DNA from 3 places in the Zobellella denitrificans genome. Region 3 is predicted to be linked to each of the others. Evidence: predicted binding sites of a transcription regulator. Region 3 holds the regulator's gene; each other region holds the start of a gene.
The links. Region 3 encodes LexA, which represses DNA repair genes until DNA is damaged. Its sites were predicted from a motif close to ANCTGTNTNNNNANACAGNT; they were not measured.

Region 1 (2,267 bases), 530 kb from region 3:
CAGCCTCAGGCTGAAGATGGGCGAGGTGCCCGGGTTGGCGTCGGTGGCCAGGGCCATGGGCACCCCGTGGCGACGCAGCAGCGCGATGGGCGGCACCGTGGTTTCGCGCAGCATGTAGAAGGCGCCGGGCAACAGGGTGGCGACGGTGCCGGCCTCGGCCAGGGCCTTTACCCCCGCCTCGTCCAGGTATTCCACATGATCCACCGACAGCGCCCCAGCGCGGGCGGCGGCGGCGCTGCCGCCCAGGTTGGACAGCTGCTCGGTATGGCCCTTGATGGCCAGGCCATGGGCCTTGGCGGCGGCATAGACCCGCTCGCACTGGGCGACCGAGAAGGCGATGTTCTCGCAGAACACGTCCACCGCGTCCGCCAGCCCTTCGGCGGCGGCGGCCGGGATCATCCGCCGGCACACCAGCTCGATATAGCCGTCGGCATCGTCTTTGTATTCCGGCGGCAGGGCGTGGGCACCCAGCAGGGTGGTGACCACCCGCACCTTGAGCTCCCGCCCCAGGCGGCGCGCCACCCGCAGCATCTTGAGTTCGTTGTCCACATCCAGGCCGTAGCCGGACTTGATCTCGACCGTGGTCACCCCGTCCGCCATCAGCGCCTCGAGGCGCGGGCGGGCGGCGGCATACAGCTCGTCCTCCGAGGCGGCGCGGGTGGCCCGCACCGTGCTGAGGATGCCGCCGCCGGCGCGGGCGATTTCTTCATAGCTCTTGCCTTCGAGCCGGGCCTCGAACTCACCGGCCCGGTTGCCGCCGTACACCAGGTGGGTATGGCAGTCCACCAGCCCCGGGGTCAGCAGCCGGCCTTCGGCATCGATAAGCTCGAACCCGGCACGGTCGGCCCCGCTCAGCGCGCTCATGGGCTTCAGCCAGGCGATACGGCCATCCTTAACCGCCACCGCCATGGGCTCGGCGGCGGCGTCGAGGCCGTCGAACAGGGTGGCATTGACCCAGAGGCGGTGGGATGACGATGGCATGGCTGGCTCCTTGAATCGCTATTTGTATATACATTTAAACCTTCTCCCGCCCTTTGGCAAGGGTCACCCGATAAAAAACCCGGATTTATCGATCATGATCACATAAAAAATAGACAATAGATTAACATTAGGCGTATTTTTGTATATACATTAATCGTCACTCACAAGGAGGTCTCCTCATGCACCAGGTTACGGAACAATCCCGGCCCCAGGGCAAGGCCATCGGCCGGCTGCTGGGCCTGAGCGCCATCGGCATCTTTATTTTCTTTATTCCCATCACCCTGCAGGGCAAGACCAGCATACCGCTGGATCATATGGTGGGCTGGCTGCGCGCCGCCCTGGGCGAAAGCGGCGCCGGCTGGTACGCCATGGCGATGATAGTGGCGGGGGCGGTTTATCCGCTGGTCACCGGCCGCTGGAAACAGAGCCCGACCGACGGCGTCTTCCTGGTGCTGAAATGGCTGGGGGTGGTGGCGGGCCTGATGGCGCTCACCGGCCTGGGCCCGGCGGCGCTGCAGGCGCCGGACATGCTGCCCTTCCTGTTCAACAAGCTGGTGATTTCGGTGGGGCTGATCGTGCCCATCGGCTCGGTGTTCCTGGCCTTCCTGGTGGGTTACGGCCTGCTCGAGGCCATCGGCATCCTGGTGCAGAAGCTGATGCAGCCCATCTGGCGTACCCCGGGCCGCTCGGCCATCGATGCGGTGGCCTCCTTCGTCGGCAGCTATTCCATCGGCCTGCTGATCACCAACCGGGTGTACAGCGCGGGTCACTACTCGGCGCGGGAAGCGGCCATCATCGCCACCGGCTTCTCCACCGTTTCCGCCACCTTTATGATCATCGTGGCCAAGACCCTGGGGCTGATGGAGATCTGGAACCAGTACTTCTGGCTGACCCTGCTGATCACCTTTATCGTCACCGCCATCACGGTGCGGCTGCCGCCCCTCTCCCGCATGGACAACAGCGCCGAACACCGGGAGCCGGAAGGCGAGCCCGGCAACCGCCTGGCCACCGCCTGGCAGAACGGGTTGGAAGTGGCCGAGCAGGCGCCCTCCCTCGGCCGCAACGTGATCGACAACTTCAAGGACGGCCTGGTGATGACCATCAGCATACTGCCGTCCATCATGTCGGTGGGGCTGATCGGCCTGCTGGCGGCCAAATACACCCCGGTGTTCGACTGGCTGGGCTACCTGTTCTACCCGGTGACCTGGCTGTGGGGCCTGGATGACGGCATGCTGCTCGCCAAGGCCACCGCTTCGGGGCTGGCGGAAATGTTTCTGCCGGCGCTG
Region 2 (2,267 bases), 530 kb from region 3:
CCGGCCAGATCGATGCCGCCGCCGCCTACCGCCACCTGTTGGGCGAGCAGAGCGACATCAGCAAGACCCATGTCAACTGTGCCAAGGTGCAGGATCCCTACTCCCTGCGCTGCCAGCCCCAGGTGATGGGCGCCTGCCTGACCCAACTGCGCCAGGCCGCCGAGGTGCTGCTGATCGAGGGCAATGCGGTGTCCGACAACCCCCTGGTGTTCGCCGAGGACAACGACGTCATCTCTGGCGGCAACTTCCACGCCGAGCCGGTGGCCATGGCGGCGGACAACATCGCCCTGGCGATTGCCGAAATCGGCTCCCTGAGTGAGCGGCGGGTGTCGCTGATGATGGATACCCACATGTCCGGCCTGCCGCCCTTCCTGGTGGAAAACGGCGGCGTCAACTCCGGCTTTATGATAGCCCAGGTCACCGCCGCGGCCCTGGCGTCCGACAACAAGGCGCTGGCCCACCCCCATTCGGTGGACTCGCTGCCCACCTCCGCCAACCAGGAAGACCACGTCTCCATGGCCCCCAACGGCGGTCGCCGGCTGTGGGACATGGTGGAAAACAGCCGGGGTGTGCTGGCCATCGAATGGCTGGCGGCCTGTCAGGGCCTGGATTTCCGCGGTGGCCTCAAGACCACGGCCCCGCTGGAGCTGGCCCGCCAGACCCTGCGGGAGAAGGTGAGCTATTACGACAAGGACCGCTTTTTCGCCCCCGACATCGAGCAGGCCGACGCCCTGCTCAAGGCGGGCAGCCTGAGCCGCCTGGTTCCGAAGGACCTGCTGCCCAGTCACTGAGCACGACTCCGCTTGCGGGGAATTTGACAGGGCTGCCTCGGCAGCCCTGTTTTTTTATCCAGCACCTTCGTGCTAGACTCGCGCCCCTTGTCAGCCGGGGAGGACGGTCGATGGCGGATTTCAGAACCCATATCCAGGTGGCCACCGTGGCCGGCGGCCTGCTGGCCGGCGCCCTGGTGTGGGCCCAGCAACTGACCCTGGCCGAGGGGGTACTGCTGTGGCTGGCCGGCACCCTGGGCGGCATACTGCCGGACATCGACGCCGACAGTTCCCGCTCCATCCGCATCGTCTTTCGGCTGTTCGGCGTACTGGCGGCCCTGCTGGCCCTGCTTTACGGCCGGGAGCGGCTGGCGCTTACCGATACCCTGGTGCTGGGCGCCGCCGCCTACGGCCTGGTCCGCTATCCCCTGTGCTGGGCCTTCGCCCGCTTCACGGTGCACCGGGGCAGTCTGCATTCGCTGCTGGCCAACGGGGTCTTCGCCCTGGCCACTGTGGTGATCGGCCACCGGCTGTTCGGCCTGCCCCCCGAGCTTGCCTGGGAGACCGGTGTTTTCGTCTTTGTCGGCGCCTTTATCCACCTGCTGCTGGATGAGCTGTACAGCATCGATCTGGAGGGGCGGCGCATCAAAAAATCCTTCGGCACCGCCCTGAAACTGTTCGAGTGGCGCGCGCCCCTGGCCAACCTGCTGTTGCTTTGCCTGCTGGCGGGCGGCTGGTGGCTGGCGCCCGGGTCATCCGGCCTGCTGGCGCGGCTATTGCCGCTTTCCCAGTTCTGGTAAGATAGGCGCCGCTGGCAAGCCCTGCCGTCTCCCAAATATAAACACAATAACCACCGGGGCCGACTTCCAGTACAGGTTCAACATTCCACACAGGACACACCGATGAGTCTTGCAGACAAGGTATTGGCCGTTAACAACGACCTCCCCATCCGTACCCGCCAGCCGGTGCACAGCGGCAAGGTGCGCTCCGTCTACTGGCTGACCGAAGAGGACAGCCGCCGCCTGATCGAGGAAAAGGGCTATGACGTGGCGCCCGACGCGCCCCTGGCCATCATGGTGATCAGCGATCGCATCTCCGCCTTCGACTGCATCTGGCACGGGGAGGGTGGCCTGAACGGGGTGCCCGGCAAGGGAGCGGCGCTCAATGCCATCTCCAACCACTGGTTCCGGCTGTTCAAGGAGCGGGGCCTGGCCGACAGCCATATCCTCGACATCCCCCATCCCTTCGTGTGGATAGTGCAGAAGGCCACCCCGGTGAAGATAGAAGCCATCTGCCGCCAGTACATCACCGGCTCCATGTGGCGCAGCTACGCCAAGGGCGAGCGGGACTTCTGCGGCATCCGCCTGCCGGACGGCCTGCAAAAGGATCAGAAGCTGCCCGAGCTGCTGATGACCCCCTCCACCAAGGGCATCCTCAGGGGCATTCCCGGGGTGCCGGAGGCGGACGACGTCAACATCACCCGCCGGAATATTGAAG
Region 3 (2,267 bases):
GATCGGTGGGCAGCACCAGGGGCCGGTCCACCTCCAGCAGGTAGTTGTCACGCTTGCGCAGGCTGCCGTCGATTTCCTGGGGCAGGGTCGCCAGCAGGCTGAAAAACTCGACGTCCTCGCCGAAGTAGCGGTAGTGCCACTTCCACTGGGAGGCGGTGACCTGCACCGTCAGATCCGACTGGCTGGCATCCTCCATGGCGATCAGGGTGCGGGTGGCGGGAATGGCCATGCCCACCAGGATCAGGAAGGGAATGATGGTCCAGAGGATCTCCACCTTGGTGCTTTCGTGAAACTGGGCAGCCTTGGCGCCCCTGGACTTGCGGTGGTGGATGATGGCCCAGAACATGACCCCGAACACCACCAGGCCGATCAGCGCACAGATGATGAGTATGGTCATGTGCAGGCCATACACCTTCTGGCTGATATCGGTGACCCCCTGGGTCATGTTGAAACGGCTTTGTGCCCACACGGGCAACGATGCCACTAGCGACAGCAGCAGAACGATCGGCTTCACACGCACCCCCAAAAAGTCTTGGTCCTTTATTTTGGCGCACTCGCAAGAGAGTCAGTGCTTACCGAACCACCGCGTCCATCGGTCCGGCACACACTAAGTAAAGCATTGATTATGAAAAAGTAAAAAAATGAAAAAAGAAGCGGGAAGCGGGAAGCGGGAAGCGGGAAGCGGGAAGCGGGAAGCGGGAAGCGGGAAGCGGGAAGCGGGAAGCGGGAAGCGGGAAGCGGGAAGCGGGAAGCGGGAAGCGGGAAGCGGGAAGCGGGAAGCATGCTAAGCCCCCGCCAACCCCAAGGCAAGCGGACGAGTTAAAAGTCGGTGTTGCGGATCACGCCCACCGCCAGGCCCTCGATGGTCAGTTCCTGGCTGCGCAGATCGACCTCGATGGGAGACAGCTCCTCGTTCTCCGGCAGCAGGCTGACCTTGCTGCCCTGGCGCCGGAAGCGCTTGACCGTGACTTCGTCGTCGAGCCGGGCCACTACTACCTGGCCGTTGCGGGCCTCACCGGTCTTGTGCACCGCCAGCAGATCGCCGTCCATGATGCCGATGTTCTTCATGCTCATGCCCCTGACCCGCAGCAGGAAATCGGCCGGCGGATGGAACAGGGCCGGATCCAGCTTGTAGTGGCTTTCTATGTGCTGCTGCGCCAGGATGGGCTCGCCGGCGGCCACCCGCCCGATCAGCGGCAGGCCCGGCTCTTCCTCCGGCTCTTCTTCCTGGGCCAGGCGAATGCCGCGGGAGGTGCCGGGCATCATCTCGATCACCCCTTTCTTGGCCAGGGCCTTCAGATGCTCCTCGGCGGCGTTGGCGGACTTGAACCCCAGGGACTGGGCAATTTCGGCACGGGTGGGCGGCATGCCGGTCTGCTGGATATGCGCCTTGATGATTTCCAGCACCTGGGACTGACGGGGGGTTAGCGCTTTCATAGGGAACCTGTCTTTTTATACAGCTAACTGTCAGTATATCCAGTAAATCCGGCAGGGCAAGCACAATACGCCCTCCCCGGCCGGCACTCCCCTGGCGACCAGGGCGGGAACAGGGCTACAGCAGCGCCAGGGCCAGACCGGCGAACACCGCCATACCCGCGAAGTTGTTGTTGAGGAAGGCCCGGAAGCAGGCCATCCGTTCCCGGTCCCGGATCAGCCGCTGCTGGTACACGAAGAGCGCGGCGGCGCCCAACAGCCCCCAGTAGAAAGGCGCGGCCAGGGCGAATACCTGGCCCGCTGCTACCAACAGCAGCAGGGTGACCAGCTGCAGCAGGCCGACCATCAGCTTGTCGCGCCGGCCGAACAGAACGGCGGTGGACTTGACCCCGATCCGGAGATCGTCGTCCCTGTCCACCATGGCGTACATGGTGTCGTAGGCCACGGTCCAGCTCAGATTGGCGGCAAACAGCAGCCAGAGCCCCGCGGGCAGGCTGTTTGCCTGGGCCGCAAAGGCCATGGGAATGGCCCAGGAGAAGGCGATACCCAGGAACAGCTGGGGCAGGTGGGTATAGCGCTTCATAAAGGGGTAGAGCGCGGCCCAGCCCAGGCCGGCGAAAGCCAGCTGAATGGTCAGGGCGTTGGTGGTCAGCACCAGCAGGAAGGAAATGGCCACCAGCAGGGCGAAAAAGCCCAGGGCCTGGCGCTCGGTCAGTTCGCCGGCAGGCAGCGGCCGGGCCTGGGTGCGCTTGACGTGGCCATCGATATGGCGGTCCGCATAGTCGTTGATCACGCAGCCGGCGGAGCGCATAAAGAAGACCCCGGCGACGAAC

Region 1: hutI (imidazolonepropionase) is a predicted target of LexA. The motif match lies at 998-1,017, and genes of this name have one in related genera.
Region 2: AN401_RS03400 (metal-dependent hydrolase) is a predicted target of LexA. The motif match lies at 836-855, and genes of this name have one in related genera.

What each region holds. Positions count from the first base shown of each region.
Region 1 covers NZ_CP012621.1:713,192-715,458, reverse strand. The annotation lists gene hutI (imidazolonepropionase) at 1-981, opposite strand, end outside; gene AN401_RS03375 (YjiH family protein) at 1,161-2,267, shown strand, end outside.
Region 2 covers NZ_CP012621.1:719,067-721,333, forward strand. The annotation lists gene hutH (histidine ammonia-lyase) at 1-791, shown strand, start outside; gene AN401_RS03400 (metal-dependent hydrolase) at 902-1,570, shown strand; gene AN401_RS03405 (phosphoribosylaminoimidazolesuccinocarboxamide synthase) at 1,673-2,267, shown strand, end outside.
Region 3 covers NZ_CP012621.1:185,651-187,917, reverse strand. The annotation lists gene coxB (cytochrome c oxidase subunit II) at 1-514, opposite strand, end outside; gene lexA (transcriptional repressor LexA) at 820-1,437, opposite strand; gene ubiA (4-hydroxybenzoate octaprenyltransferase) at 1,553-2,267, opposite strand, start outside.